Regions from separate parts of the Rhizobium sp. FG96 genome, predicted to be linked through region 1. Evidence: riboswitches for the same ligand, from Rfam matches in the RefSeq annotation. Region 1 holds a riboswitch; the other holds the start of a gene.

Evidence for each region. Region 1 has a riboswitch for cobalamin ahead of ACODR6_RS29500 (acyl-CoA thioesterase). Riboswitches for the same ligand answer to the same signal wherever they lie in the genome.
Region 2: linked by a shared signal. The riboswitch ahead of bluB (5,6-dimethylbenzimidazole synthase) and the one ahead of ACODR6_RS29500 (acyl-CoA thioesterase) in region 1 are both predicted to bind cobalamin.

The regions. Positions count from the first base shown of each region.
Region 1 covers NZ_JBMDIL010000020.1:3,835-9,715, reverse strand. The annotation lists gene ACODR6_RS29505 (serine hydrolase domain-containing protein) at 1-1,405, shown strand, start outside; cobalamin riboswitch at 1,682-1,890, shown strand; gene ACODR6_RS29500 (acyl-CoA thioesterase) at 1,990-2,829, shown strand; gene ACODR6_RS29495 (LysR family transcriptional regulator) at 2,822-3,703, shown strand; gene ACODR6_RS29490 (DUF1852 domain-containing protein) at 3,847-4,896, shown strand; gene ACODR6_RS29485 (methionine synthase) at 4,924-5,881, shown strand, end outside.
Region 2 covers NZ_JBMDIL010000019.1:78,849-84,729, forward strand. The annotation lists gene ACODR6_RS29225 (LTA synthase family protein) at 1-403, opposite strand, end outside; gene ACODR6_RS29230 (NAD+ synthase) at 645-2,327, shown strand; gene ACODR6_RS29235 (NYN domain-containing protein) at 2,412-3,125, shown strand; gene ACODR6_RS29240 (TolB family protein) at 3,156-3,986, shown strand; cobalamin riboswitch at 4,005-4,186, shown strand; gene bluB (5,6-dimethylbenzimidazole synthase) at 4,230-4,913, shown strand; gene ACODR6_RS29250 (DUF2865 domain-containing protein) at 4,941-5,881, opposite strand, start outside.

The DNA.
Region 1 (5,881 bases):
CGATCATACTCTAGCTCGGCCCGGCATTCGTCAGAATGGCGGCCTGCATTTCCACGATCCGTCCCCCATCGCCGGAGAAGGATGGCCGTCCTCTCCGGCGCTTCCTTATCTCACGAAGAAGCTCCAAAATCATAAGACAAGCATCTCGTGCCAAGCTATCCTTATCTGCCTGGCAACGAGACAAGAGAAACAAGACAGCCAAGATCAACCGAAAGCGCAGTGCGACTTGGTGCTCGGCTTGTTGAATGGAGAGAACGCGGTGAACGGGGAAGGCATCCTCATGTCGACGCGGCTTGGCCGCTTCCTCAGGCTGCGCGGGGTGTCCAATCATGACCACCTCCTCCTGCCCAGCGTTGCGCTGGCAGCCGCCGAAAAGCCACTTCCTCTGCCGCGGTCCGACAAGGACGTCACATTCGGCGCGATCACGACACTTGGCCCGAAAGGCACCCACGAAACGGCTCTGGAGAGCCTGCTCGTCGATACCGGCACCACGGCGCTTGTGGCTGTCCGCGACGGCAGCATTGTATACGAGTTTTACGGCAATGGTGGCGCGCGCGAGACCGTCAACCGCTGCTTCTCGGTAACCAAGTCGTTTACTTCGGCATTGGTGGGTTGCGCCATTTCTGAGGGTTTGTTTGCTGGGCTCGACGAGACGGTCGGGGCCCTGCTGCCGGCACTTTCGGGATCGCCGGCGGGTGCGCTGACCTTGCGGCACCTGCTCGAGATGCGCAGTGGCCTGCGCTTCGTCGAGGGGGTGATGCCTTGGTCGGACGATGCGATCGTCTATCTTTCTCCCGACTGCCGAGCAGCGGCCCTGCGGGCGCCGGTGAGCGATCCGGTCGGCGCCTATTTTCATTATAACGACTACCACCTGATGATCGTCGGCATGATGCTGGAAAAGGCAACCGGCGAGCCACTACAGCGCTATTTCGAGCGCAAGCTATGGCAGCCGATCGGCGCAGAAAATCGAGCCAGCCTGACGGTCGATAGCACGGCTGCGGGCTTTGCTCATATGGAGAGCGGCCTGAATGCGACGGCGGTGGACCTCGCCAAATTCGGCCAGATGTTCCTCGATGGCGGCATGGTGGGCGGGCGCCAAGTGGTGCCGGCAGACTGGGTGGCCTCGAGTACAGGCGCCACAGGGGCGCGACGCGACCCTGACTGGTTTCGCTACTATAACGGCAAGCCTTGGGGGCGCGTATTCGCTTCGGGCAAGGTATTCTACAAGCATTTCTGGTGGGGCTACCAGCACGGCGACATTGATGATTTCTTTGCGATGGGTGCCCTGGGACAGCATATCTATGTGTCGCCGAAAGACCGCACGGTGATCGTCCGGCTCAGCGAGCGCTTTCCGCCGGGATGCTGGTGGCCGCCGATCTTCCGGCAGATCATAGAACAGATGTAGGTATCCTCACGCTCAATATTCACTCGGTCATCGGGCTCGATGTTCCATAAATATGCGTTATCCAAGAAGCATTTCCTTCCAGATACTTTAGTTGTCTTATTAACCTGCCGCCGGTTCGATTCCCTTCAAGGCGTCTGTCGTTTTTAGAAGTGAAGGGTCGTCTGTTCGACTCTGTCATGAAGACAGAATCGCGTTCGATTGCTTTGGGATCACGCGAGCGTGGATCATGCCATATAAAGATGTCGTTATATGGTTGACGGCTATACGCTTGCCAAGACATAGTGCGCCAATCGTGGTTCTGCGGATGTCGAAATCCGGAGCTAAGAGGGAATTCGGTGGCGGCGAGACAATCGCCCATACCGGAGCTGCCCCCGCAACTGTAGGCGGAGAGTTGACGTTCAATATGTCACTGAGGAAGCCCTCGGGAAGACGAACGTCAGCGATGACCCGCAAGCCAGGAGACCTGCCGCGATAGATAACGTCCACGGGCGGGGTGTCCCGGTGTGCCGCTTTCAGCGATCGGCATGCCGTGTCGTTCGCCTTGCGTCATGCGTCCGCCCCGTCACAACCTGATGGAATTGCGGATGACACGGACTATCAAATCAACCGGCCAGCAAGCTCTGGCGACCAGTCTCATAGACATCGTTTTTCCCGGAGATACAAACCATCACGGTACGCTATTTGGCGGAGCTGGTCTTGCACTCATGGATCGCGTCGCGTTCATCGCAGCTACCCGCTTCGGACGTGTTCCCTTTGTGACAGCCTCCTGCGAGCGCATCGATTTCAAGCAGCCGGCGCGTGTCGGCCACATCGTTGAATTCTCGGCGACACCGGTCAGAGCTGGGCGAAGATCTCTGACGGTCGAGGTCGAGATGTTCGCGGAGACCGTCGTTGGGCATCAACGACATGCCTGCACTCGCGGGATCTTTCATATGGTGGCCATTCCCGACGGAGAGAATGCTCGGGATTTTTCCTTACCGGAACTTCTGCCCATGGTGACGCCGCTCTCGATGGCGGGTGTCAGGATGGTGGATATCGTATTCCCGGATCAGGCAAACAGTGTCGGGCGGATGTTCGGTGGCGAGGCCATCTCCTTCATGACAAAAGCCGCCTTCGTGGAAGCGTCGCGCTACTCCGGCAAGCTGGTGGTCCTGGCGTCATCCGAGCGTGTCGACTTTGCGAGACCCATTGAGATCGGGGAGATCGTCGAGGCGGAGGCTCGTATCGAACGTGTTGGTCACAGCTCGATGCGGGTTGAGACAAAGCTGTGGTCGGAAAATCTGCTGACGGGCGAAAGATCCATTACCGCCACTGGATGCTTCAACATGGTGGCGGTCGGCGAAGACAGCCGGCCAATTTCCATTGCCGAGAGAGCCCTCGCTACAGCAGCTTCCAGCAGCGAGAACGGACACGCTCATGCTTGACCGTCAGCATTTATCGATCCTGCGCGAAGTGGATCGCCTGGGAAGTCTGACCGCAGCCGCGGAACGGCTCAACGTGACCCAGTCCGCGCTCAGCCATATGATCCGAAAGCTGGAAGACCGCTATGGCGTGGCGATGTGGGAGAAGGACGGCCGCAATCTGCGTCTCACACAGGCTGGGCGCTACGTTGTTTCGGTGGCGCAGCGTGTCCTGCCCCAGATCGAGAGAGCTGAAAATGTGCTGATGGACTATCGTCAGGGGCAGCGGGGCTCTTTGAAAATCGGCATGGAATGTCATCCCTGCCATCAATGGCTCATGAGTGTGACAAAACCCTACCTTATGGACTGGCCGCAGGTGGACCTCGAGCTGACGACTTCATTCGCATCTGGCGGTATGTCGGCGCTGACGGGCCATGAGATCGACATCCTGATCACTCCAGATCCAATCGAGGCGCCGGGCATTCTTTATGTGCCGGTGTTTGATTATGAGCTCGTGCTCGCAGTTCCAAGCTCCCACCCGCTTGCGAACAGGGACTGTGCCGATCCGACGGATCTCACCCATGAAACGCTCCTGACCTACCCGGTGCCACCGCAGCGGCTGGATGTATTCACGCAGTTTCTGGTGCCGGCCAATTGCAGCCCGCGCCACCATCGCAATGTCGAGACCACGGAAATGATGCTTCAGCTCGTGGCGGCCGGCCGCGGCGTCAGCGCTATTCCAGACTGGCTGGTGCGTCAGGAGGCAGCAACGCTTGGAGTCCGTCCAGTGCGGATCGGACAGGCCGGGATCCACAAGAGCATTCATCTCGGACTGAGATGTGGGGACGAGGCCATCGATTTCATCGCAGGCTTTCTCACGACGTCGCGCCGTTCGTGAGAAAGCCTGCATTCCAAAGCATGAGAGCCGCTCATGATTGTGTGAAATCAAATCAATTTTTCTCTCTCAAAAGCTCAGACATAAGGAGGCACAAATCAGCAGTAGATTTCTGCAGCACTTATGAGTAGAGGGCGAGAAAAGCGATGAGAGCGATAAAGGAGAAACGAAGCGACCCCGCTTTCAATTCGGATGTACAGAAAGATGAGGTGCAGGACACGGGCTTTCATTTCGCTCTCAAGAGTATTCCCTTCGATGAGAACTACGTTCCGGCAGTGAACACGCGCATCACGACAAACTTCGCCAACCTCGCCAGGGGAGCGGGCCGTCAGGAAAATCTTCGCAACACATTGAAGATGATCGACAACCGCTTCAACGCTTTGGCCCCTTGGGACAATCCTACGGGTGACCGCTATTCCGTCGCCCTCGACATAGTCTCTGTGGAGCTTGCGACCAATGTTCGAGGCCAATCTGACGCCTTCCCCGTCATCGAGATCCTGAAAACGACAATCATCGATCGCGCCACGAATGCGCGCATCGACGGCATTGTTGGAAATAACCTGTCCTCCTACATCCGTGACTATGATTTCAGCGTCGTGCTGCCAAACCACAATAAGGATCGGCCCACATTCGGCGCGCCAGACAATTTTGGCGATCTGCACGGAAACCTGTTCAAATCGTTCGTGAATTCAAAGGCCTACAGGGATCATTTTCTTAAATCCCCGGTCATCTGCCTCAGCGCATCAAGCAGCAGGATGTATCGTCGGACTGAAAATCGGCATCCGATACTCGGTATCGAATACCAGCAAAATGAGTTTTCTTTGACCGACGAATATTTCGGGAAGATGGGGCTACAGGTTCGCTTCTTCATGCCGCCGAACAGCGTTGCGCCTCTTGCCTTCTATTTTTCAGGCGATTTGCTGAGTGACTACACCAATATTGAACTGATCGGCACGATCAGCACGATGGAGACGTTCCAAAAGATCTATCGCCCCGAAATCTACAATGCCAATTCACCGTCCGGCAGCGTCTATCAGCCGAGCCTGAAACATCAGGACTACTCCCTGACCCGCATAATCTACGATCGGGAAGAGCGGAGCCGGCTTGCCGTGGAGCAGGGCAAGTTCGCCGAGGACCATCTGATCAAGCCCTACGGGCACATTCTTGAACAGTGGTCCGCCAGACACGCCCATTGACGAACCAAAATCACAAGGTCGAATGCCATGAAAACACTTTTGCCCACATCCACTGCCGGAAGCCTGCCGAAGCCTTCATGGCTTGCAGAGCCTGAGAAGCTCTGGTCGCCGTGGAAACTGGAAGGTGAGGAATTAACCGAAGGCAAGCAAGATGCCCTTCGCCTTGCTCTCGATGACCAGAGCCAAGCGGGCATTGATATCGTCAGCGATGGCGAGCAGACGCGTCAGCACTTCGTCACGACGTTTATCGAGCACCTTGACGGCGTTGATTTTGAAAAGCGTGAGACGGTCAGAATTCGGGATCGCTATGACGCGAGCGTCCCGACGGTCGTCGGCGCTGTGTCTCGGCAGAAATCTGTATTCGTTGAAGATGCCAAGTTCCTGCGCAAGCAGACCAAGCGGCCGATCAAATGGGCGCTTCCCGGCCCGATGACCATGATCGATACACTTTTCGATAACCACTACAAGAGCCGGGAAAAGCTGGCATGGGAGTTCGCCAAGATCCTCAATGAAGAAGCGAAGGAACTCGAGGCTGCCGGTGTCGATATCATTCAGTTCGATGAGCCGGCATTCAACGTCTTCTTCGATGAGGTGAACGACTGGGGTGTTCCCACCCTGGAAAGGGCGATCGAAGGGCTCAAATGCGAAACGGCGGTGCATATCTGCTATGGCTATGGGATCAAGGCCAATACCGACTGGAAAAAAACGCTCGGTTCTGAGTGGCGGCAGTATGAGCGAACCTTCCCGACCCTGCAGAAATCCAGCATCGGCATGATCTCGCTGGAATGCCACAACTCCCATGTTCCGATGGATCTGATCGAGCTTGTCCGCGGCAAGAAAGTAATGGTCGGTGCGATCGACGTGGCGAGCAATACAATCGAGACGCCGCAGGAGGTTGCTGCAACCTTGCGAAAGGCTCTCCGGTTCGTCGATGCCGAAAATCTTTGCCCTTGCACGAACTGCGGCATGGCCCCGCTGTCCCGCC
Region 2 (5,881 bases), on a different contig from region 1:
CCGTGAAGGGCCGGTCGCGGACCATCACCGGCAGAAGTTCCATGATCTGCCGGGCAAACAGGATATCCGACGGATAGAACGGGTCGGAGAGATAGTGCTGCTTCTGGTTCGAGACGAAAGCCGGGATCAGCACCAGTGGCACGACGATCAGCGCGGACTGGTGGCGGCGGCCGAAGGCCGCGTCGAGCGTCAGCATCAGGATGCTCAGCATAGCCACGGTGGTCATGCCGGGGCGGGCCGTCGAGGTCAGGAAATCGCCGACATCGGCAAGCGTGCTGCGGGCGATCCATTCGACGGCGATGACGCTCAGCAGCGCGATAGACAAGGTCAGCGCGACGCTGAGGACACCGCGGGCAGCCGGAGAGCGGACATTGGAGCCGAGACCAGTGGAAAGCAGCGCCATTCTTCTGGCCTGCGCGGACTTCATGACCGATGCGATCAAGGCGGACTCCAATGTCATTCCCGCCGATTTCGCGGCGTCATAAAAACTTCATCGAACTGTCACATGCCCGCCATGAACGCTAGATGAACCATTAATGTTTCCTTGCTTTTCCCTGGGATTTGAATTTTCCGCGTATCAGACACTGCCGCTTTTCATGGCGGAGCACGTTGCGGGGCGAGGACGCGCGCGCTAAATAAATGACATGACACAGGAAAACGCTCCCTTGAACACGCTCCGTATCGCCGTCGCGCAGCTGAACCCTACCGTGGGCGATGTTGCAGGAAATCTTGCGAAAGCCCGCGAGGCACGCGCCGATGCCGCTCGCCAGGGTGCGGACCTTCTGCTTTTGACGGAGCTCTTCATTTCCGGCTATCCGCCCGAAGATCTGGTGCTGAAACCGGCCTTCGTGAAGGCCTGCCAGAAGGCGGTCGACGATCTCGCTGCCGATACGGCCGATGGCGGCCCGGGCGTCATCGTCGGCTTCCCCCGCCAGGGCGAAACCGGGCGGCACAATTCGGTTGCGGTCATCGATGGCGGCAAGATCCTGGTGCTACGCGACAAGATCGACTTGCCGAATTACGGCGAGTTCGACGAGAAGCGCGTCTTCGACGAAGGCTCGATGCCGGGGCCGGTGAATTTCCGTGGCGTCAGGATCGGCGTGCCGATCTGCGAGGAGATCTGGAACGATCTCGGCGTCTGCGAGACACTGGCCGAAAGCGGCGCTGAAATCCTGCTGGTGCCGAACGGCTCGCCCTATTATCGCGGCAAGGTGGACGTGCGCCACCAGGTGGCGCTGCGCCAGGTCATCGAGACCGGCCTGCCGCTGATCTTCGCAAACCAGCTCGGCGGCCAGGACGAACTGGTCTTCGATGGCGCCAGCTTCGCCTTTAACGGCGACAAGTCGCTAGCCTTCCAGATGAGCCAGTTCGAGCCGGCGCTTGCGGTCACGACCTGGAAGCGCGGCGAGAACGGCTGGCGCTGCAGCGAAGGGCCGATGTCGCATGTTTCGGAGAAGGAAGAGGCCGACTACCGCGCCTGCCTGCTCGGCTTCCGCGACTACGTCAACAAGAACGGCTTCAAGAATGTGGTGCTCGGCCTTTCGGGCGGTATCGACTCGGCGATCTGCGCGGCGATTGCCGTCGATGCGCTCGGCGAGGAGCGGGTGCGCACCGTCATGCTGCCCTACCGCTACACATCGGAGGATTCGCTGAAGGACGCCGCCGATTGCGCCAGGGCGCTCGGCTGCCGCTACGATATCGTGCCCATCGAGGAGCCGGTGAAGGGCTTCACTTCGGCGCTGTCGGACCTCTTCGAAGGCACCGATAGCGGCATCACCGAGGAAAACCTGCAGAGTCGCGCCCGCGGCGTCATCCTGATGGCGATCTCCAACAAGTTCGGCTCGATGGTGGTGACGACGGGCAACAAGTCGGAAATGTCGGTCGGTTACGCCACGCTCTACGGCGACATGAACGGCGGCTTCAATCCGATCAAGGACCTCTACAAGATGCAGGTCTATGCGATCTCGCGCTGGCGCAACGAACATGTGCCGCCGGATGCGCTGGGGCCATCTGGCGTCGTCATTCCGCAGAATATCATCGACAAGGCACCGTCAGCCGAGCTTCGCCCGGACCAGAAGGACCAGGATTCGCTGCCGCCTTATACTGTTCTCGACGACATTCTCGAATGCCTCGTCGAGAAGGAAATGGGCGTCGACGAGATTGTCGCGCGCGGCCATGACGTGGCGACCGTCCACCGCGTCGAGCATCTGCTCTATCTCGCCGAATACAAGCGCCGCCAGTCGGCGCCCGGCGTGAAGATCACCAAGAAGAATTTCGGCCGTGATCGCCGCTACCCGATTACCAACCGGTTTAGGGATCGCAGTTAGCGATCGTTAACCCGATCAACCGAAAGCTGCTGACTTCCGCACCTTCCCGCGTTTCTATCGAAGCAAACGCGGGAGGTCCTGATCGTGCGTGATACGAAAGTCGCCGTCTTCATCGATACCGAAAACCTGCCGGCGCGCTCGGCGGGCGAGATCATCGACATCGCCTCCGGCTACGGACGTCTGATCGAGCGGCGTGCCTATGGCGACTTCACGCGCGAGGCTGCGCAGCCGTGGATCGCTGCTGCCGGAAAGCATGCGCTCAGCCTGCAGACGGCGGTCAGCTCCCAGTCGGGCAAGGACGGTGCGGATATCCTGCTTGCCGTCGATGCGATGGAATATCTAGGAGCTTCGGCAATCGATCTCTTCTGCATCGCCAGCAGTGATCGTGACCTCGGCCATCTGGCGACGCGCATCCGGATGCGCGGCAAGCAGGCGATCGGGCTTGGTGCGCCGAATGCTTCCAGGCTGCTGCGCGAGTCGTTCGATGATTTCTTCGAGTTGCGGCTCGCGGAGGCGCCTGCGAGCCTTCCGGCGCTGGCCAAGGTCGTGGCGCTGCAGCCGTCACCGAGCATCCGGCCCTATATCGCGCAGGCGCTGCAGACGGCGAAGCTGAGGGAGGAAGGCTGGCTCGATATTGCCGAGCTTGGCACCTTGCTGCGGCAGGTCTATCCCGACTTCAGGGCGCAGCATTTCGGCGCTCCGAACCTCAGTTCGCTTTTGAAGCGATGCGACTTTATCGAGACACAGATGCATGGCACAAACCGCATGCAAATCAGAATGAAGCGGAACGGCGGATAGCCGGACCGCCGCACAATGCGGGAGGCATGCATGCGCAGTTCGGTCGAGATCTACAATATCCGTACGGCCAAGAGCCGGGTGGTTTTCCAGACGGAGCAGCTGATCGAGGCACCGAACTTTTCGCCTGACGGGCGCTATCTGCTGCTGAACGGCGATGGGCTGCTCTATCGCTTGTCACCGGATGGTGAGGGCGGGCTGAAGCAGGTCGATACCGGCTTTGCCGCCGCCTGCAACAACGATCACGGCATTTCGCCCGATGGAAAGCGGTATGTGATTTCCGATAAGACGGAATACGGAAAATCCTGCATCTATACGCTTCCAGCGGAAGGTGGGGCGCCGAAGCAGGTGACCACCAATCTTCCGTCCTACTGGCACGGCTGGTCGCCCGACGGCAAGGAATTGGCCTATTGCGGTATCCGCGACGACGTCTTCGACATCTATACGATAGCGGTCGACGGCGGCACCGAGCGTCGGCTGACGCATGGCGAAGGCCGCAATGACGGGCCGGATTATTCCTTCGACGGGCAGTGGATCTATTTCAATTCCAGCCGGACCGGGCTGATGCAGATCTGGCGCGTTCACCCCGATGGAACCGGGCTGGAGCAGGTCACGCATGACAATTACGGCAACTGGTTTGCCCATCCGTCGCCAACCAACGACCGGGTGCTGATCCTCTCCTACGATCCTGATGTTTTCGACCACCCGCGCGACCTGCATGTTAGGCTGCGGCTGATGGACATGGATGGCGGCAACCTGACGACGCTGTTCGAACTGTTCGGCGGGCAGGGCACGATCAATGTTCCCTGCTGGTCACCGGATGGTGATGAGTTTGCCTATGTGCGCTATTTCCCGGCCACTTGAAGCGCGCCGGTAAAACGGGCAAGAGGGTTTTCGTCAGGTGCCCGCCATTGGCGGGAGAATCGGGAATCCGGTGAGAGACCGGAACGTGCCCAACGCTGTAAGGCTGACGCCTGCCGCATCATGCCACTGGTCAAGACCGGGAAGGCTGCGGCGGGCGGATGACGCCAAGTCAGAAGACCGGCCTGGCATCATAGACTGATCCCGCGCGGACGGCGGGTCGGTTGCGTTGTTGGGGATTTGACGATGCGACCCTTGAGCGGGGATGCGCTGCAGCGCGCATCCGCTTTTTCCGGTGACGAGCGCGATGCCGTCTACCGGGCGATCATGACCAGGCGCGATGTGCGCGACCAGTTCCTGCCGGATCCGGTGCCCGAGGATGTGTTGATGCGGCTGCTTTCGGCCGCGCATCACGCGCCCTCGGTCGGCTTCATGCAGCCGTGGAATTTTATCGTTGTCGACGATGCCGCTGTGAGGCGGCGGGTGTGGGAGGCGTTCGATCTGGCCAACCATGAGGCGGCCGGGATGTTCGATGGCGAGCGGCAGGCGACCTACCGGTCGCTGAAGCTCGAAGGCATCCTCAAGGCACCGCTCGGTGTCTGCATCACCTGCGATCCGACGCGCAGCGGCGAGGTGGTGCTGGGGCGTACGCATAATCCGCGGATGGACAGCTATTCGACCGTCTGCGCCGTGCAGAACCTGTGGCTTGCGGCGCGGGCCGAAGGCGTCGGCGTCGGCTGGGTCAGCATCTTCCGTGAAAGCGAGCTCAAGGAGATCCTCGGCGTGCCCGCGCATATCGAGATCGTTGCCTGGCTTTGCGTCGGCTATGTCGACGAGCTCTACCGGGAGCCGGAACTCGCCGTCAAAGGCTGGAGGCAACGGCTGCCGCTCGAGGAGCTGGTCTTCCGCGATGGCTGGGGCCGCCGCTAGGACCGGTCGACGTTCAGCCCATGCCGGTTAGTTCTGCTGTTGCTGCTGCGGCTGTGGGCCTGATGTTGCCGGGTTCTTCAGATCGATGCTGCCCTGGTCGCCTGCGAGGAATTGCGGGCCGACCTGGCGGACCTTGCTATTCTGCGGCTCATAGGGCCGGTCCGGGATCTGTGGCTGCGGTGCAGCCGGCGTTTGAGATGCCGTGGCTGCAGGCTTGGTGGTGATCGTCGTGATCGAGCCCTTCGGCGGCGGTTCGCTGACGGTCTGGTTCTTTCGCATTTGCTCGTAATAGGCGGTCAGATTGCAGGTGCAGGACGACTTTTCGCCGGGAGCGCGGTTCTTGTAGGCGAAGGCGTTCGGCATCGCGCTGTAACGGGCGCCCGTTGCGGCCGAGATCATGTTGGCGGCGTCGGTGTTCGAAACGTCCTGATAGAAGAGCTCGGTCTCGATGCCGGGGCACATTTTCGAGCAGGTCGAGGCATCGCGGCCGAAATCGATCGAGGTGGCGTTGGTGCTGATCGGGAAGAAGCCGCCGTCGCAGGTGCGCACGCACATGGTGCTGACATGCGACATCATCTCGCCGCGCGGCACGCCATATTGCGTGTTGCCTTCCTCGCCGTTGCCGAGCGGGATGAAGGTATCGCCGCGCATCGCCTGTTCTTCGGTGCTTGGCGCCGGCTCGTAGGCGCGCTCGTCCGGTTGATAGCCCGGATCGTCGTTGCAGCCGTTGTCGTCGAGGGCGGCCATCAGTTGGCGGCGTTCGTTGATATCGCTGCCGCCGGATTCGCGTAGCTGGTTGCGGCGGTCCTGGAGGTAGTGGATGTTGTCGATCATCCGCGCTTCGGATTCCTGCAGGTCGCTGCAGTAGCCGGCATTCTCGCCGCCGATGACGACCATGCTGTCGACGCTGCAGCCGTTGCTGCGCAGGTCGTTGCGCAGCTTGCGGAGCTCGAGATTCTGCTCGGCTA